3 regions of the Kocuria sp. CNJ-770 genome follow, and region 2 is predicted to be linked to each of the others. Evidence: riboswitches for the same ligand, from Rfam matches in the RefSeq annotation. Region 2 holds a riboswitch; each other region holds the start of a gene.
What was found. A riboswitch is a leader RNA that binds a small molecule or an ion and turns the genes downstream of it on or off. The one in region 2 is predicted to bind S-adenosylmethionine.
Positions count from the first base shown of each region.

Region 1: it holds a riboswitch for S-adenosylmethionine, as region 2 does, so the genes downstream of both, BJF77_RS10685 (cobalamin-independent methionine synthase II family protein) here and BJF77_RS18375 (MetQ/NlpA family ABC transporter substrate-binding protein) in region 2, are expected to answer to the same signal.
Region 3: it holds a riboswitch for S-adenosylmethionine, as region 2 does, so the genes downstream of both, BJF77_RS10570 (ABC transporter ATP-binding protein) here and BJF77_RS18375 (MetQ/NlpA family ABC transporter substrate-binding protein) in region 2, are expected to answer to the same signal.

Region 1 covers NZ_MKJW01000099.1:25,380-31,274, reverse strand. Annotated here, with positions in the region: gene BJF77_RS10690 (cobalamin-independent methionine synthase II family protein) at 1-480, opposite strand, end outside; gene BJF77_RS10685 (cobalamin-independent methionine synthase II family protein) at 568-1,785, opposite strand; SAM riboswitch class I at 1,798-1,903, opposite strand; gene BJF77_RS10680 (3-hydroxybutyrate dehydrogenase) at 2,076-2,831, shown strand; gene BJF77_RS10675 (IclR family transcriptional regulator) at 2,848-3,627, opposite strand; gene BJF77_RS10670 (CoA transferase subunit A) at 3,771-4,514, shown strand; gene BJF77_RS10665 (CoA transferase subunit B) at 4,511-5,233, shown strand; gene BJF77_RS10660 (acetyl-CoA C-acetyltransferase) at 5,230-5,895, shown strand, end outside.
Region 2 covers NZ_MKJW01000155.1:67,473-73,367, forward strand. Annotated here, with positions in the region: gene BJF77_RS18360 (cation acetate symporter) at 1-1,350, shown strand, start outside; gene BJF77_RS18365 (GlsB/YeaQ/YmgE family stress response membrane protein) at 1,573-1,842, shown strand; gene dxr (1-deoxy-D-xylulose-5-phosphate reductoisomerase) at 1,956-3,266, shown strand; SAM riboswitch class IV at 3,305-3,421, shown strand; gene BJF77_RS18375 (MetQ/NlpA family ABC transporter substrate-binding protein) at 3,522-4,409, shown strand; gene BJF77_RS18380 (methionine ABC transporter ATP-binding protein) at 4,406-5,485, shown strand; gene BJF77_RS18385 (methionine ABC transporter permease) at 5,542-5,895, shown strand, end outside.
Region 3 covers NZ_MKJW01000099.1:2,155-8,049, forward strand. Annotated here, with positions in the region: gene BJF77_RS10560 (CoA-binding protein) at 1-301, opposite strand, end outside; partial or broken gene BJF77_RS10565 (maleylpyruvate isomerase N-terminal domain-containing protein) at 644-1,216, opposite strand; SAM riboswitch class I at 1,210-1,313, shown strand; gene BJF77_RS10570 (ABC transporter ATP-binding protein) at 1,319-2,161, shown strand; gene BJF77_RS10575 (aliphatic sulfonate ABC transporter substrate-binding protein) at 2,248-3,288, shown strand; gene BJF77_RS10580 (ABC transporter permease) at 3,285-4,172, shown strand; gene BJF77_RS10585 (AMP-binding protein) at 4,240-5,895, shown strand, end outside.

The sequences.
Region 1 (5,895 bases), on a different contig from region 2:
CTCCTGGCCGGTGTAGGTCAGCGGCCCGGTGATCTTCGGCTGCGCGGTCGAGGAGCGCCCGGTGAGGATGCCCGACGCCGGGTCCTCGTACGCCTCCCGGAACCGCTCCCGGTCCCGGCGGTCCGGGAAGCTGGTGAGCACCACGTGTCCGGGCGAGGATCGGCGGCGCTCCGTGGACGCCCACCGGTCCTCGTCCGTGGGCGTCAGCCCTCCGAGGCGCGAGAAGGAGTAGTTCCACCAGGCCCCGTAGTCGACGGCGCTGGACATCGTGTGCCCGTACTCGCCGTCGTTGACGACGTCCACGCCGGTCTCCCGCTGGCGCCGCACGACGTCCTCGACGCCCGTGGCGAGCTCGTCCGTGAGCTGCTCGAACGTGATCGCCCCCTGGGCGTGCTGCCGGTTGGCCTCCAGGAGGCGGGGGGTCCGGGGCAGGGAGCCCACATGGGTGGTCTGCACGCGGTCGGTGTTCTGCAGGGTCATGGAGGTGCTCCTCGGAGTGGGGCGGCGGGCGCGGGCAGCGGAAAAGGGTGGCGGGGAAGAGCGGCGAGGGCGGGGGCGGGCGGGCGCTCAGGCCCAGAGCCGGCGCGAGGCGATCTCGGCGCCGCGGGCGAGCGTCTCGAGCTTCGCCCACGCGATCTGCGGGTGCACGCGCCCGCCCAGGCCGCAGTCGGTCGAGGCGATGACGTTCTCGCGCCCCACGAGCCTCGCATAGCGCTCGATCCGGTCGGCGACGAGCTCGGGGTGCTCCACGACGTTGGTGGCGTGCGAGACCACGCCGGGCAGGATCAGTTTGCCCTCGGGCAGTGCGTGGTCCTCCCAGACCTTCCACTCGTGCTCGTGCCGGGCGTTGGCGCCCTCGAAGGAGTAGGCGCCCGCGTCGATCGACAGCAGCAGGTCCACCAGGTGCCTGAACTCGAGGTCCGTGGTGTGCGGGCCGTGCCAGGAGCCCCAGCACAGGTGGAAGCGGATCCGGTCCTGCGGCAGCCCGCGCAGGGCGTGGTTGAGGGCCTCCACCCGGACCTGGACGAAGCGCCGGTAGTCCTCGACGGCCGGCTCCGGGTTGATCTGGTCCCAGGACTCGGCGATGGAGGGGTCGTCGATCTGCAGCACCAGGCCGGCGTCGAGGATCGCGGTGTACTCCTCGCGCAGCACGTCCGCCCACGCGTAGAGGAACTCCTCCTCGCTGCCGTAGTGGTGGTTGCCGATCCGCGCGGCGGAGCCGGGGGAGAGGGCGGCGACGAAGCCCTCGGCCGCCCCCGTCTCCCGCAGCGCGGCGGTGAGGCCTGCGACGTCGGAGGCCACCGCGGCGTGGCCGGTGTAGGAGAGCGGGCCGGTCGCCGCCGGGAACACGGGCGGCGGCAGGTCCGGGTCGGCCAGGTGGATGCCGGAGGAGGGGTCCGTGTACGCGTCGTGGAAGGCGGTGAGGTCCCGCCGGTCCAGGAAGCTCGTGAGCACCACGCTGCCGGGGGCGGAGCGCTTCGGGACGTGGATGTCGTTGTCGTCGACGATCGCGAGCCCGCCCGTGCGGTCGAAGGAGTAGGTCCACCACGCCCCGTAGTCCACCGAGCGGGTCATCGCGTGGCCGTACTCGCCGTCGTTGACCACGTCGATGCCGGCCTCGCGCTGGCGGCGCACGACGTCCACGACGGCGTCCCGCAGCAGGCGGTCGAACTCCTCGGTGCCGGCCGCGCCCGGGAGGCGGGCCTCGTTGGCCTGCAGCAGCTCCGGGGTCCGGGGGAGGGACCCGGCGTGGGACGTGAGGATGCGGTCGGCACTGTGCAGCATGGGGCGCTGTCCTTTCCATCGGTCCTGGCGGTAGCACCGGGGCGTAGGGCGCGGGGGCCGTCCGTGCGGGTTGCTGCGGCGTCGTCGAGCCAGGTCTCTCGGCCGCTCTGGATGGTGACGACCCCATCCAATCCCACGGCCCGGACGTTGCGCCATTCGGGAGCCGCGTGACGGGCATGACGCCGCATGACGCGCGGGTCCCTGCTCGCCGTCGTGCTCCGGATCACATACCGTGACGGTGACCGGTGCCCCGGACCCTGTGGGCGCGGCGGACGGAAGGAAGGTTCCCCATGTTCCAGGACCACGGCCTCGAGGGCCGCACCGCGCTGGTGACCGGTGGAGCGAGCGGCATCGGGCTGGCCGCGGCCCGGGCCCTGGCGGGCGCCGGGGCGCACGTGGTGGTCGCCGACGTCGACGAGGCCGGTGCGCAGCGGGTCGCGGACGAGCTCGACGGGCGGGCGTGGGGCGTCGACCTGCTCGACACCGCGGCGCTGGCCGGGCTGAGCCTGGAGGTGGACGTGCTGGTGAACAACGCCGGCATCCAGAAGGTCGCCCCGATCCAGGACTTCGACCCCGCCGACTTCCACCGGATCCTCGTGCTCATGCTCGAGAGCCCGTTCCTGCTGGTGCGCGCGGCCCTGCCGCACATGTACGAGCGGGGCTGGGGGCGGGTCGTGAACATCTCCTCCGTGCACGGGCTGCGGGCCTCCCCCTACAAGAGCGCCTACGTCGCGGCCAAGCACGGCCTCGAGGGGCTGTCCAAGACCGTGGCCCTGGAGGGGGCGGCGCACGGGGTGACCAGCAACTGCGTCAACCCCGGCTACGTGCGCACCCCGCTGGTGGAGAAGCAGGTCGCGGACCAGGCCAGGGTGCACGGGATCCCCGAGGCCGAGGTCGTGGAGCGGATCATGCTCGGCGAGACACCGGTGAAGAAGCTCGTGGAGCCCGAGGACGTCGGCAGCCTCGTGGCGTGGCTGGCCGGACCGCACGCCGCCATGGTCACCGGCGCGTCCTACACGATGGACGGCGGCTGGACGGCGCGCTGAGCGGGCCGGGAGCCGCTCAGCGGTGGCCCAGCTCCCGGGAGAGCCGGTGGGCCTCCGTGAGCAGCGCCCGCCCCAGGAGCCCGCGGCGCTCCCCGGCGAAGCGGGGCTCGATCCCGGTGAGGCTCAGGGCGTAGACGGGGGCGCCGGTCGTGTCGAAGACCGCCGCGGCCATGCCCCAGCTGCCCTCCACGATCAGTCCCGGGTTCACCGCGAAACCCTCCCGCCGCACGTCCTCCAGCAGCTCGCGGATCCGCTCGGGGGTGTGCAGCGGGCCCCACTCGGCGCGGGCGGCGGACGTGGCGGCGAGGATCCGCTCCACCTCCGCGTCCGGCAGGTGGGCCAGGACCGCCAGGCCCGCCGAGGCCACGCCCAGCGGCAGCCGCAGGCCCTCGTACAGCACGTGGGAGCGGATCGGAAAGGCCCCCTCGACCCGGGCCAGGCACACGGTCTCGGGTCCGCGGCGGGCCGAGAGGAACGCGCTCTCCCCCGTGGCCTCGGCGAGCCGGCGCAGCGACGGTCCGGCCAGCTCCCGGATCGGGTAGCGGTGGGCCGCGACCGCGCCCAGCACGTAGAGCTCCGGGCCGAGCTGCCACGCCGTGCTGCCGGCCGGGCGGTCCACGAGCCCCTCCTCGGCCAGGCCCGTCAGGAGGCGGTGCACGGTGGGGCGCGTCAGCCCGGTCGCCGCCGCCAGCTCCGCCACGGTGCTGCCCTGCTCCCGCCCCGCGACGGCGCGCAGCAGCTGTGCGACGCGGTGGACCACCTGGGTGCCCGCGCCGGCCCCGACCTTTCCCGTCATGAACTCCACTATATGGACATTGCGGGACCTGATGGCCGGATGCTGAGGAAAGCCCGCGGGATCCCGGCGCACCGGTTGACCGGTATGTGGGGTGTTCCTAGATTGAGTCCTGGGTCACAGATCACCGACAGGAAGGGACAAGGGTGTCCAAGGTCATCGACAACGCCGCCGGGCTGCTGGCGGAGCAGCTGCGGGACGGCATGACGCTCGCCGTCGGCGGGTTCGGGCTCAGCGGGATCCCGCGGGACCTCATCGAGGCGGTCCGCGACTCCGGGGTCACCGGTCTCACGGTGGTCTCCAACAACATGGGCGTGGACGGCAAGGGCCTCGGGGTGCTGCTGGAGAACCACCAGGTGACGAAGGTGCTCGCCTCCTACGTGGGCGAGAACAAGCTCTTCGCCCAGCAGTACCTGGACGGCGAGCTCGAGGTCGAGTTCAATCCGCAGGGCACGCTCGCCGAGCGGCTCCGGGCCGGCGGCGCGGGCATCCCGGCCTTCTACACGAGGACCGGGGTCGGCACCCTCGTGGCCGAGGGCAAGCCGCACGCCGAGTTCGACGGCGAGACCTACGTGCAGGAGCGCGGCATCGTCGCGGACATCGCCCTGGTGCACGCCCACACCGGTGACACCGACGGCAACCTCGTCTACCGCTACACCGCGCGCAACTTCAACCCGATCGTCGCCACCGCGGGGAAGCTCACCGTCGCCGAGGTCGAGCACCTCGTGCCGGTCGGCGAGATCCACCCGGACCACGTCGTGACCCCCGGCGTCTACGTCCAGCACGTCGTGCAGTACAGCGGTGCGCCCAAGGACATCGAGCAGCGCACCGTCCGCCCCCGCCCCGCCACGGCCGGGCAGCCCTCCCCGCAGAACGGAGACCAGGCATGAGCTGGACCCGCGACGAGATGGCGGCGATCGCCGCCGTGGAGCTCTCCGACGGCGACTACGTCAACCTCGGCATCGGCATCCCCACCCTGGTGGCCAACAACCTGCCCGAGGGCGTGAACGTGGTGCTGCAGTCCGAGAACGGCGTGCTCGGCATGGGCCCCTTCCCCTACGAGGGGGAGGAGGACCCGGACCTCATCAACGCGGGCAAGCAGACCATCACGCTGCTGCCCGGGGCCTCGATCTTCGACTCCGCCACGTCCTTCGGGATGATCCGCGGCGGCCACGTCAAGATCGCGATCCTCGGGGCCATGCAGGTCTCCGGCTCGGGCGACCTCGCCAACTGGATGATCCCCGGCAAGATGGTCAAGGGCATGGGCGGGGCCATGGACCTCGTCGCCGGCACCCCGCGCGTCGTCGTGCTGACCGAGCACGTGACCAAGGACGGCTCGGCCAAGATCAGGACCGAGTGCGACCTCCCGCTCACCGGCGTGGGCGTGGTCGACCGCATCGTCACGGACCTGTGCGTCTTCGACGTCGAGGACGGCGGGCTCGTGCTGCGCAGCCTCGCCCCGGGCGTCACCGAGGACGAGGTCCGCGCGAAGACCGAGGCGTCCTTCCGCACCGAGCTGCAGGACGTCACCCCCGAGAGCGTCCCCGCCGAAACCGTGTCCGCCGCAACCGTGTCCACCGCACCAGGTGCTGCCGAGGAGAACCGATGAACACCCCGAACGACGTCGTCATCCTGTCCGGCGCCCGCACGCCCCAGGGCAAGATCCTGGGGCAGCTGGCGTCCCTCACCGCGGCCCAGCTGGGCGCCCACGCCATCACGTGCGCGCTCGAGCGGGCCGGGCTCACCCCCGAGCAGGTCGACTACGTGATCATGGGCCACGTCCTGCAGGCCGGTGCCGGCCAGAACCCCGCCCGCCAGGCGGCGGTCACCGCCGGCATCCCGCTCCGGGTGCCCGCCGAGACCGTCAACAAGGTGTGCCTCTCCGGGCTCGTGGCCATCACCAACGCCGCCCGGATGATCCGGGCCGGCGAGGCCGAGATCGTCGTGGCCGGCGGCCAGGAGTCCATGACCAACGCCCCGCACCTCGCCGCGGGCGTGCGGCAGGGCAAGGGCTACGGCGACCTCCGACTCGAGGACTCCGTGGCCAAGGACGGTCTCGTGGACGTCGCCGCCTGCGTGTCCATGGGCTCGCTCACCGAGTCCGGCAACGGCGAGCGGTCCATCTCCCGCGCGGAGCAGGACGAGGTCGCGGCCCAGAGCCACCGGCGCGCGGCCCGCGCCACCGCCGACGGCGTCTTCCGCGAGGAGATCGCCCCGGTGACGATCCCGCAGCGCAAGGGCGACCCGCTCGTGGTCGACTCCGACCAGGGC
Region 2 (5,895 bases):
CTCTACTCCATCGGCTTCCTCGTGGCCTGGCTGGTGGCTCTGCTGCTCATCGCCGAGCTCCTGCGCAACACCGGGAAGTTCACGATGGCCGACGTCCTGTCCTTCCGGCTGCGCCAGCGCCCGGTGCGCGTGGCGGCGTCGATCTCCACCCTCGCGGTGTCCGCGTTCTACCTGCTGGCCCAGATGGCCGGCGCCGGAGCGCTGGTGTCCCTGCTGCTGGGCATCAGCTCGCGGACGGGACAGTCCCTCGTCATCGTCGTCGTGGGCGTGCTCATGATCGTCTACGTGCTCGTGGGCGGGATGAAGGGCACCACCTACGTGCAGATCATCAAGGCCGTGCTCCTCGTCTCCGGGGTGGCGGTGATGACCGTCTGGATCCTGGCGCTCTACGGCTTCAACCTCTCCTCCCTGCTGGGCGACGCGGTCGCCGTCTCCGGCAACCCCGCGATCCTCGAGCCGGGTCTGCGCTACGGGGTCAGCGAGACCAGCAAGCTGGACTTCATCTCCCTGGGGCTGGCCCTGGTCTTCGGCGCCGCCGGCCTGCCCCACGTGCTGATGCGCTTCTACACCGTGCCCACCGCCAAGGAGGCCCGCACCTCGGTGGTCTGGGCGATCGGGCTGATCGGCCTGTTCTACCTCTTCACCCTCGTCCTGGGCTTCGGCGCGGCGGCCCTCATCGGCGCCGAGCGGATCCAGGCGGCCCCGGGCGGCGTGAACTCCGCGGCCCCGCTGCTGGCCTTCGAGCTAGGCGGCTCGCTGCTCATGGGCATCATCGCCGCCGTGGCGTTCGCCACGATCCTCGCGGTCGTCGCCGGCCTGGCCATCACGGCCTCGGCCTCGTTCGCCCACGACATCTACACCAGCGTGATCAAGAAGGGGAACTCCGACCCCCGCCAGGAGCTGCGCGTCGCCAAGACCACCGTGGTGGTCATCGGCATCGTCTCCATCGCGGGCGGGATCGGGGCGCAGGGCCAGAACGTCGCGTTCCTCGTGGCGCTCGCCTTCGCCGTGGCGGCCTCGGCGAACCTGCCGACCATCCTGTACTCGCTGTACTGGCGGCGGTTCACCACCCGCGGCGCGGTCTGGTCCATGTACGGCGGCCTGATCCTCTCGGTGGTCCTGATCGTCTTCTCCCCGGTGATGTCCGGGGCCGAGACCTCCATGATCCCCACGGCCGACTTCGCCTGGTTCCCGCTGCAGAACCCGGGCATCGTGTCCATCCCGGCGTCCTTCCTCCTCGGCTTCATCGGTTCCATGACGGAGCGGCGCCTGGAGGACCCGGTCAAGCAGTCCGAGATGGAAGTGCGTTCGCTCACAGGCATCGGTGCGGAGAAGCCCGTCGCGCACTGACGGCGTCCCCGCTCCGACCTGGGAGGACTCCCGGCCCACCCGAAGGTCCGGCTCCGGGCGGGCCGGAGCCGATCCCGTCGACACACCTGGAATTCGCGAACGGGAAAAGACAGAGGGCTGACAGTCCGGTAGGGTGAGCGCAGAAGCCGGCCCAGGGTATTCCTGGGAAACTCGCCGGTTGCTTACAATGAAGGTCCCTCCCGGGACGGATAAGGAGCAATCATGGGAATCATCAGCTGGATCGTCCTCGGTCTCATCGCGGGCGCCCTCGCCAAGCTCATCATGCCGGGCAACCAGGGTGGCGGCATCATCGTCACGATCGTGCTCGGCATCATCGGCGCCCTCCTCGGAGGCTTCCTGGGCTCGCTGATCGGCATCGGCAGCCTCGAGTCCGTGTTCGACATCGGCACGATCATCACCGCCGTCGTGGGAGCGCTCATCGTGCTCTTCATCTACGGTGCGCTCACCGGCCGCAAGGGCCGCACGCACTGATCCGCACCCTCAGCGGAACCCGAGGCCCCGGCCACCGGAAACGGTGACCGGGGCCTCGGTCCGTCCGGACCCGCCGCGGCAGGCCGCCGGTCGGGCTGGGGGATACTGGGGCCATGAGCTCCCCCTCCGCCGCGCCCCGCCCCCAAGCGATCCCCGAGCCGACCTTCGAGCCGACGCCCGAGCCGACGCCCGAGCTGCGCGCGCTGGCCGCCGCCGGCCCCCGACGGATCGTCGTGCTCGGGTCGACCGGGTCGATCGGCACCCAGGCGCTCGACGTCGTGCGCGCGGCGAACCGGCTCGACGGCGGGGCGCCGTTCCGCGTGGTGGCCCTCGCGGCCGGCCGGGGCCGTCTGCCGCTGCTGGCGGAGCAGGCCGTGGAGACCCGCGCCGCCGTGGTGGCGACGAGCGGCAGCGGTGAGGACGCCCAGGAGCTGGCCCGGCGGATCGGCGAGCGCGCCGCGGCCGCCGGCGCCGGGGACTACCGGCCCGAGATCCTGCACGGTCCCGAGGCCGCCACGGCGGCCGCGGCGCACCCCGAGGCCGACCTCGTGCTCAACGGGATCACCGGCTCGATCGGCCTCGCCCCCACCCTGGCGGCACTGCGGGCCGGGCACCGGCTGGCGCTGGCCAACAAGGAGTCGCTGATCGCCGGAGGAGCGCTGGTGAAGGAGGCGGCGGCGGCCTCGGGCCGCCCGGACGCGCTGATCCCGGTGGACTCCGAGCACTCCGCCCTGGCGCAGGCGCTGCGCGGCGGCAGCGCCGCCGAGGTGGACCGGCTCGTCCTGACGGCCTCGGGCGGGCCGTTCCGCGGCCGCACCCGGGCGGAGCTGGAGGCGGTCACCCCGCGCGAGGCGCTGCGCCACCCCACCTGGGACATGGGCGTGATGGTCACCACCAACTCGGCCTCCATGGTGAACAAGGCCCTGGAGGTGCTCGAGGCCCACCTGCTCTTCGACGTTCCCCTCGAGCGCATCGACGTGGTCGTCCACCCCCAGTCGGTGGTGCACTCCATGGTCCAGTTCGTGGACGGGTCGACGCTGGCGCAGGCCTCGCCGCCGGACATGCGCCTGCCCATCGCCCTCGGTCTCGCCTGGCCGCACCGGGTGCCCGGCGCCGCCGCCGCGTGCGACTGGACCCGCGCCACCGAGTGGACCTTCGAGCCGCTGGACCGGGACGCGTTCCCCGCCGTCGAGCTCATCAAGGCCGCGGGGGAGCGCGGGGGCACCCACCCGGCGGTGTTCAACGCCGCCAACGAGGAGGCGGTGCACGCCTTCCACGACGGGCGGATCCGGTTCCCGGCGATCGTGGACACGGTGGAGACGGTGCTGGGCGAGCACCAGGACGGCGGCGTCCTGGACCTCGGCGCCGTCCTGGAGGCCGAGCGCTGGGCCCGGCGGCGGGCGCAGGAGGTCCTCGCCCGCTGACCGGGCCGGACCCGGCGCACGTGCTAGTCTGTCGGGCGGATGACGAGTCCCAGCGCGCAGCCCTGGCTTGCTGGGCGGCAACCCTCTCCCGTAGTGGGGTGCCCCAGGTGAACCATCCGGCACCGGCCATCGTGGGCCGGCGGCAAGTACGGTTCGACCGCGGACGCGCCCTCCGGCGTGCCCTCGACCGTGGCCGTCGGTCCTGGTGGGACTGGTGGAGACTCCCGACCTCCTGGACCCACGGAAAGGCACGACATGCGATCGCAGCGCCTCACCTTCCTCGCCCTGGCCACCACCCTCGGCCTCACCCTCACCGCCTGCGGCGGCTCCGACCAGGCCGGCGAGGGCGCCCTGGCCGACGGCAAGGTGAGCATCGGCGTCGTCGGCTCGCACCCGACGCACGACGCTCTCAAGCGGCTGGCCGAGGAACAGGGCATCACCGTCGAGTACGTCGACTTCTCGGACTACAACCAGCCCAACCCGGCCACCGAGTCCGGCGACGTGGACATGACCTGGTTCCAGCACGTTCCCTTCCTCGCCGACTACAACAACTCCGCCGGGGGCTCCATCACCCCGATCGGCTCGACGTCGATCTACCCGCTGGGCCTGTACTCCAACGAGTACGACTCCGTGGACCAGTTCCAGAAGGGCGACGAGATCGCCGTCCCGAACGACGCCGTGAACCTGTCCCGGGCCCTGCTCGTGCTCGAGTCGGCCGGTCTCGTGGAGCTGAAGGGCGACACCCTCATCCCGACCGAGCTCGACGTCGACACCGAGGCCTCCACGGTGCGGGTCACCCCCGTGTCGGCCGAGCAGACGGTGCTCTCCATGGACTCGGTGGCAGGTTCGGTGATCAACAACGACTTCCTCGCCCGCGCGGACATCGACCCGAAGTCCGCCCTGGCCCAGGACGACCCCGAGGCGGAGGGCTCCCGCGCCTACGTCAACCTCTTCACCACCACCGAGGAGCTGGCCGACGACGAGACCCTCCGGCAGGTGGCGGACCTCTACCACGAGCAGTCCGTCATCGACGCCGAGATGGAGGAGACCAAGGACACGGCCGTGCCGCTGCAGCTGGAGCCGGAGGAGCTGCAGGAGCTGACCGCGCGCTACCAGCAGGAGCTGAAGGACCAGGGGCAGTGAGCGCTGCGGTCCCCTCCGGGCCGTCCGCACGCGGGCGCCCGGACGAGGTGCTCGTCTCCTTCCGCAACGTCTCGAAGTCCTTCCGCACCGGCTCCGGCCGGGCCGCGCGCGAGGTGCTGGCCGTCGACGACGTCAGCCTCGACGTCCACCGCGGCGAGATCTTCGGCGTGATCGGCTACTCCGGGGCGGGCAAATCCACCCTGGTACGGCTGATCAACGGGCTCGAGCCCGTCTCCTCGGGGTCCCTGACCGTGGAGGGCTTCGAGGTCGCCGGGCGCAAGGAGACCGAGCTCGCGCCCGTCCGGCAGGAGATCGGGATGATCTTCCAGCAGTTCAACCTGTTCACGTCCCGGACCGTGGCCGGCAACGTCGAGTACCCGCTCAAGCGGGCCGGCTGGCCGAAGGAGAAGCGGCGGGCCCGGGTCGCCGAGCTGCTGGAGTTCGTGGGCCTGTCCGCGCGCGCCGGGAACTACCCGGAGCAGCTCTCCGGCGGGCAGAAGCAGCGCGTGGGCATCGCCCGTGCCCTGGCGACCAGCCCCAAGCTGCTCCTGGCCGACGAGTCGACCAGCGCCCTCGACCCGGAGACCACCCAGGAGGTGCTGCAGGTGCTGCAGCGGGTCAACCGGGAGCTGGGCATCACGATCGTGATCATCACCCACGAGATGGACGTGGTCCGGGCGATCGCCGACCGCGTCGCCGTGATGCAGGACGGCAAGGTCGTGGAGCACGGCTCGACGGTGGACATCTTCGCCCGGCCCCGCACCGAGACCGCACGCCGCTTCGTCTCCTCCGTCCTGCACTCGGTGCCGGACGAGCGCGAGGTCGAGCGGCTGCGCCGGGCGCACCGCGGGCGCCTGGTGATCGTGGACGTCGGCGACGGCGTGGACATCGGCGGTGTGCTCTCCGACGGCGCCGCCCGCGGGGTCCGCTTCACCATCGCCTACGGCGGGATCAGCGTGCTCCAGGAGCAGTCCTTCGGGTCCCTGACCTTCGAGCTGACCGGCGAGGACGCGGCCGTGCAGGCCGTGGTCGACGAGCTGTCCCGCATCACGAGCCTGAGAGAGGTGGCCGCGTGAACGACTGGTCCGTCCTGGGTCCCGAGCTGCTCTCCGCGCTCGGGGAGACCCTCTACATGGTGTCCGTCACCCTCGCGCTCGCCGGGCTGCTCGGGATGCTCGTGGGCGTGGGGCTCTACGTGACCCGCCGGGGCAACATCCTGGAGAACCGCGTGGTGCACGAGGGGCTCAACCTCGTCGTGAACTTCGTCCGGCCGATCCCCTTCATCATCCTTCTGGCGGCACTCGGGCCGCTGACGCAGCAGGTCGTGGGGACGCGTCTGGGCCCCAACGCGGCGATCTTCGCGATGACCATCGGGGCGATGTTCGCGGTCGCGCGCATCGTCGAGCAGAACCTGATGAGCGTGGACCCCGGGGTGGTGGAGGCGGCCCGCTCGATGGGCGTCTCGCGCGGGAGGATCATCACCACC
Region 3 (5,895 bases), on a different contig from region 2:
ACACGGCCCTCGCGCCGGCGGCGACGGCCTGGTCCACGACCGCTCCGACGCGGCGGGAGTTGACGAAGCAGTCCACCACGTCGATCGGCCCCGGGACCTCGGCGAGCGTGCGGAAGCCGGGCTCCCCGTGCACCACCTCGCCCTTCGGGTTGACCGGGACGATCGTCATGCCGAGGTCGTCCCGGATGCGCTTCGCGACCGAGTGCGCGGGCCGGGCCGTGTTCCCGGTCAGCCCCACCACGGCCCAGCGTCCGGGCTGTGTCATCAGGCGGTCGATCACGGCGGGATCGTTGCGGCTCATGCCCCCACCCTGGCACGGACCCGCCCCGCTCGCCCCGATCGCGCCCCACCGTGTCCCGAGATTGCAGGTCCCGGCCACCGGCCGCGGGACGCCGACACGTGCAACCTCGGCGGGGGGGCGGAGGTCAGGAGAAGAGGGGAGGAGGTCTGCTTCCGGGCCCAGCTGGGCCCGGTCCTGGGCGGGCAGGGCCGCCCGGCCGGTGCCCACCCGGGCGAAGTGCTCGTCGCTCCAGTGCTCGGGCGGCTCCCGCTCCCACAGGTCGATGAGGACCCGGCGGACCTCGGCGAGCCCGTCCACCGCAGGCCCCGGGCAGCCCTCCAGGTGCTCGATGAGGTCCAGGTGGTGCACCGTGGCCTCCACCGCCAGGGTGCTCAGGAGGTCGTCCACGCGGAGCACGTGGCCCTGGGTGCGGACCGTCCCGCCGGGCCGGCAGTGCTCCGCCGCGTGCACGAGCGCCCGTGCCGACTCCCGGTAGTGCCCCCGCAGCTCCTCCCAGTCCGGGTACAGGCTCGCCGCGGCCCGGGTGCGGCGCCGGACCTCGGCGGCGGCCGCGGCATCCGCGCCCCGGTACGCCCAGTAGGTCGCGGCGTCCCGGTCCGGGCGGGCCGTGGTGGGCGTGTGCAGGGCGACCAGCCCGCGCACCGCGTCCGCGGCGCAGTGGTGGGCGAGGTCCCGCACCGACCACCCGCGGCAGCCGGTGGGCGCCCAGGAGTCGTCGTCACCGAGCCCGTCGAGGACCGCCGCGAACGCCGTGCAGGCGTCGCGGACCAGGTCCGCCCGGGTCGAGGTGTGCCGGCTCGTCATGGGTCCATGGTGCGGCACGAGGGCCCGACGTGCCACCGTTTTCGACCATGACGGCCCGCGGCGCGATTTGCCACGCGACCCGCGGAGCACGTTCAATGGGGCCGTAACCATCCGGAGCGGCTGAGAGACCTGGCTCGTCGACGTCGCAGCAACCGGCACGGATCCGTCCGATCCCCGTGCGAGGTGCTAATGCCAGGACCGATGGAGTTGATCATGGGCACGTCTCTGCTGGGCTCTGCACCGTCCACCGCCGCCACCGCACCGGCCACCACGAAGCGCGCCTACTCGGTGGCCTTCGAGCACGTCGGCAAGGCCTTCCCGTCCGGCGGGCACAGCCACCACGTCCTGCACGACGTCGACGTCACGGTCCGCCCCGGGGAGGTCCTCGCGATCCTGGGGCCCTCCGGCTGCGGCAAGTCCACGCTGCTGCGGGCCGCCGCCGGCCTCGACACCGCCTCGGCGGGCCGGGTGCTCATCGACGGCACACCCGTCTCCGGGATCGACCCGCGCTGTGCGGTGGCCTTCCAGGAGCCGCGGCTGCTCCCGTGGCGCTCCGTGCGCGAGAACGTCCGCCTGGGCCTGCCCTCCGGGCTGGGCCGGGCCGAGGCCGACGCCGTGATCGACGACCTGCTGCGCCTGGTCGGGCTGACCGCCCACGCCCACCACCGTCCCCGGGCGATCTCGGGCGGCATGGCCCAGCGCGCATCGCTGGCCCGGGCGCTGGCCCGCAACCCCGGTGTGCTGCTGCTCGACGAGCCCTTCGGCGCCCTCGACGCCCTGACCCGGCTGCGGATGCAGGACCTGCTGCTCACCGTCCACGCCGCGCAGCCGACCACCGTGCTGCTGGTGACCCACGACGTCGACGAGGCGCTGCAGCTGGCCGACCGGATCGTGGTCCTGGGCCGCACCGGCCCGACCGCCCCCGCGTCGATCAGCACGGTGCTCTCCGTGCCCGGCGACCGTCCCCGGGACCGGGCCTCCGAGGTCCTCGCCGAGCTGCGGGTGCAGCTGCTCGGCCACCTGGGCGTCGACGCCCACCACCCCGCGACCCGCTGATCCCGCCCCGCTCCCCCGGGTGCGGCGCGGCCCTGCGCCGCGCCGGGTCCGCCCGGCACGCCCACCCCACCACGAAAGGCCCCACCATGCCGCTGTCCCCGCGCCCCGCCCGCACGATTCCCGCCCTGGCCGCCGTCCTGGCCCTGTCCCTGACCGGGTGCATGGCCGGGGAGGGCTCCGGCGGGGCCCAGGCCGCCGAGAAGATCACGGTCGACTGGGCCACCTACAACCCGCTCTCCGTGGTGATCAAGGAGAAGGGCTGGCTCGAGGCCGCCTTCGCCGAGGAGGGCACCGAGGTCGAGTGGGTGCAGTCCGCGGGCTCGAACAAGGCCAACGAGGCGCTGCGCGCCGAGGCGGTCGACGTCGGCTCCACCGCCGGTTCCGCGGCGCTGCTGGCCCGCAGCAACGACACCCCGATCAAGGTGATCGACCTGTACTCGCAGCCGGAGTGGTCCGCGCTCGTCACCACCCCGGGCACCGGGGTGGAGTCCGTGGCCGACCTCGAGGGCCGCACCGTGGCCGCCACCAAGGGCACCGACCCCTACTTCTTCCTGCTCCAGGCCCTCGAGGAGGGCGGGGTGGACCCGGCCGACGTCACGATCCAGAACCTGCAGCACGCCGACGGGCGCTCGGCGCTGGAGAACGGCCAGGTGGACGCCTGGGCCGGGCTGGACCCGATCATGGCCGCCGCGGAGCAGAACGGCGCCGAGCTGTTCTACCGCAACGTGGACTTCAACACCTACGGCTTCCTCAACGCGCACGAGAACTTCCTCGAGGAGCAGCCCGAGGCGGCGCAGACCGTGGTGGACGTCTACGCCTACGCCCGGGACTGGGCGCTGGCCCACCCGGAGGAGACCGCGCAGCTGCTGGCCGACGCGGCCGGGATCGAGCTGTCCGTGGCCGAGCAGGTGCTCGAGCGCACCCACCTGGACATCGACCACGTGCCCGGCGAGCAGCAGCTTGCCGTGCTCGAGAAGGTCGGCCCGATCTTCGTGGACTCCGGTGACGTGTCCGGCCAGGAGCAGATCGACGAGGCCCTGGCCGGCCTCGTGGAGAGCTCCTACGCCGAGGACGCCGACGCCGCCCGCGTGGCCGAAGCCGCCGAGGGCGCGGAGGCCGGGCAGTGACGTCGCCGCTGAGCCCGTCCGGGGAGGCCGTCCGCACCGACCGCGCCGGCGCCGAGCAGGTCGTCGGCGCCGAGCCGGCCGTCCACGCCGACGACCCGGGCGACGCGCCCGCCGCCGTCGCGGAGCCCCGCCGCCGTCCCCTGCTGCGCGCGGGGCTCGGCCTGCTCCTGCCCGCGGCGCTGCTGGTGCTGTGGCACGTGGTGTCCACCGCGGGCGTCTTCAGCCCCGTCCAGCTGCCCGCCCCGCTGACGGTCCTGGCCGCGGGCGCCGACCTCCTGTCCCGGGGCGAGCTGTGGACGCACGTGGGCATCTCCACCCAGCGGGTGCTCATCGGCTTCCTGATCGGCGCCGGGCTGGGCCTGGCGGCGGGCTCCTTCATCGGGCTCTCCCGCCGGGGCTCCGCGCTGGTGGGCCCCACGATCGGCGCCTTCCGCGCGGTGCCCTCGCTGGCCTGGGTGCCGCTGCTGCTGCTGTGGATCGGCCTCGGCGAGGACTCCAAGGTGACGCTGGTGGCGATCGGGGCGTTCTTCCCCGTCTACACCACCGTCTCGGCGGCCCTGCAGCACGTGGACCGCAACCTGCTCGAGGCGGCCCGGGCCTTCGGGGTGCACGGGCTGCGGCTGCTCACCACGGTGCAGCTGCCGGCGGTCATGCCCTCGGTCATCTCGGGGCTGCGCCTGGCGCTGGCCCAGGCCTGGCTGTTCCTGGTGGCCGCGGAGCTGCTGGGCGCGTCCATGGGCCTGGGCTTCCTGCTCACCGACTCGCAGAACAACGGCCGCACCGACCGGCTGCTGCTGGCGATCGTCCTGCTGGCCGTGCTCGGCAAGCTCTCCGACGCGCTGCTCGGCGTGTTCGAGAAGTGGGCCGTGAAGAAATGGGCCTGACATCACCGTCTGGCACAGTGGGCACACACCGGGCACGCCCGTGCCGCCAGGAAAGGACCGCAGCACCGTGAACGCCAGCTGGAGCGACCCGCTCTCCCCCACCCCGAACCCGGCCCTGGTCTCCGACGCGGCCCGCGTCGCCTTCTGGGAGGGCCAGGCCTCCCGGCTCGACTGGGCCGAGCCGTGGACCACGGCGCACCGGTTCGAGGGACCCCGGCGGATCGGGCAGGACGCGGAGGGCCGGCCCACCTGGTCGGTCCCGGAGCTCGCGTGGTTCGAGGGCGGGAAGCTCAACGTGGCGCACAACTGCGTGGACCGCCACGTCGAGGCGGGCCGCGGCGCCCACGTGGCCCTGTACTACGAGGGCGAGCCCGGCGACCGGCTCGTCTACACCTACGCGGACCTGCAGCGCGAGGTCTCCCGGGCGGCCAACGCCCTGCTCGCCCTGGGCGTGACGCAGGGCGACCGGGTGGTGATCTACCTGCCGGTGATCCCGGAGACCGTCATCATCACGCTGGCCTGCGCCCGGATCGGCGCCGTGCACTCGCTGGTCTTCGGCGGGTTCTCCGCGGAGGCCCTGCGGTTCCGCGTCGAGGACACCGGGGCGAAGGTGCTCGTGACCACCGACGGGCAGCACCGGCGCGGGGCCGTGGTGCCCGTCAAGGCCGTCGCCGACGAGGCGTGCGGCGGGGACAACGCGATCGAGCACGTCGTCGTGGTGCGCCGCACCTCCCGCCCGGGCCGCAGCGACCTGCCGCGCGGCACCCGGGGGACGCACTCCAAGGAGGAGGACGCGGTCCCGTGGACGCGCGGGCGCGACGTGTGGTGGCACGAGCTGGTGGCCGAGCAGTCCGACGTGCACGAGGCCGAGGCCTTCGACGCGGAGAGCCCGCTGTTCATCATCTACACCTCCGGCACCACCGGCCGCCCCAAGGGCCTGGTGCACACCATGGGCGGCTACCTGGTGCAGGCCGCCTACACCCACGCCCTGCTCTTCGACCTGCTGCCGGACGTGCGCGACGACGAGGGACGGCTGCGGCCCGACGAGCTGTCCACCGTCAACGACCCCGTCAAGGTCGACTCGACCGTGCACTGGTGCACCGCCGACCTGGCCTGGGTCACCGCGCACACCTACGAGATCTACGGCCCGCTGGTCAACGGCGTGTCCGAGGTGATCTACGAGGGCACTCCGAACACCCCGCACTGGGGCCGGCACTTCGAGGTGATCGAGCGCTACGGGGTCACCACCTACTACACGGCGCCCACCCTGATCCGCTCGCTCATGGGCGCGTTCCCGAAGGGCGTCCCCCCGCTCTACAACCTCAACTCCGTCCGGCTGCTCGGCTCCGTGGGCGAGTCGGTCAACCCGGAGGCGTGGCGCTGGCTGCGCGCCCAGCTGGGCCGGGACGAGGTGCCGTTCGTGGACACCTGGTGGCAGTCCGAGACCGGCGCGACCGTGATGTCCCCGCGCCCGCACGACCCGCAGTTCGCGCCCCCGGGGACGTTCGACGACGGCGCTCCGCACACCGCCCTCAAGCCCGGATGCGCCACCCGCGCGGTCCCGGGGCTCTCCACCCGCGTGGTCGACGAGGCCGGGGCGACGGTCCCGCCCGGGGTGCAGGGCTTCGTCGTCGTCGACCGGACCGGGCCGTCGATGGCGCGCACCGTCTGGGGCGATCCGCAGCGCTACCTGTCCTCCTACTGGCAGGCCTACGCCGAGCAG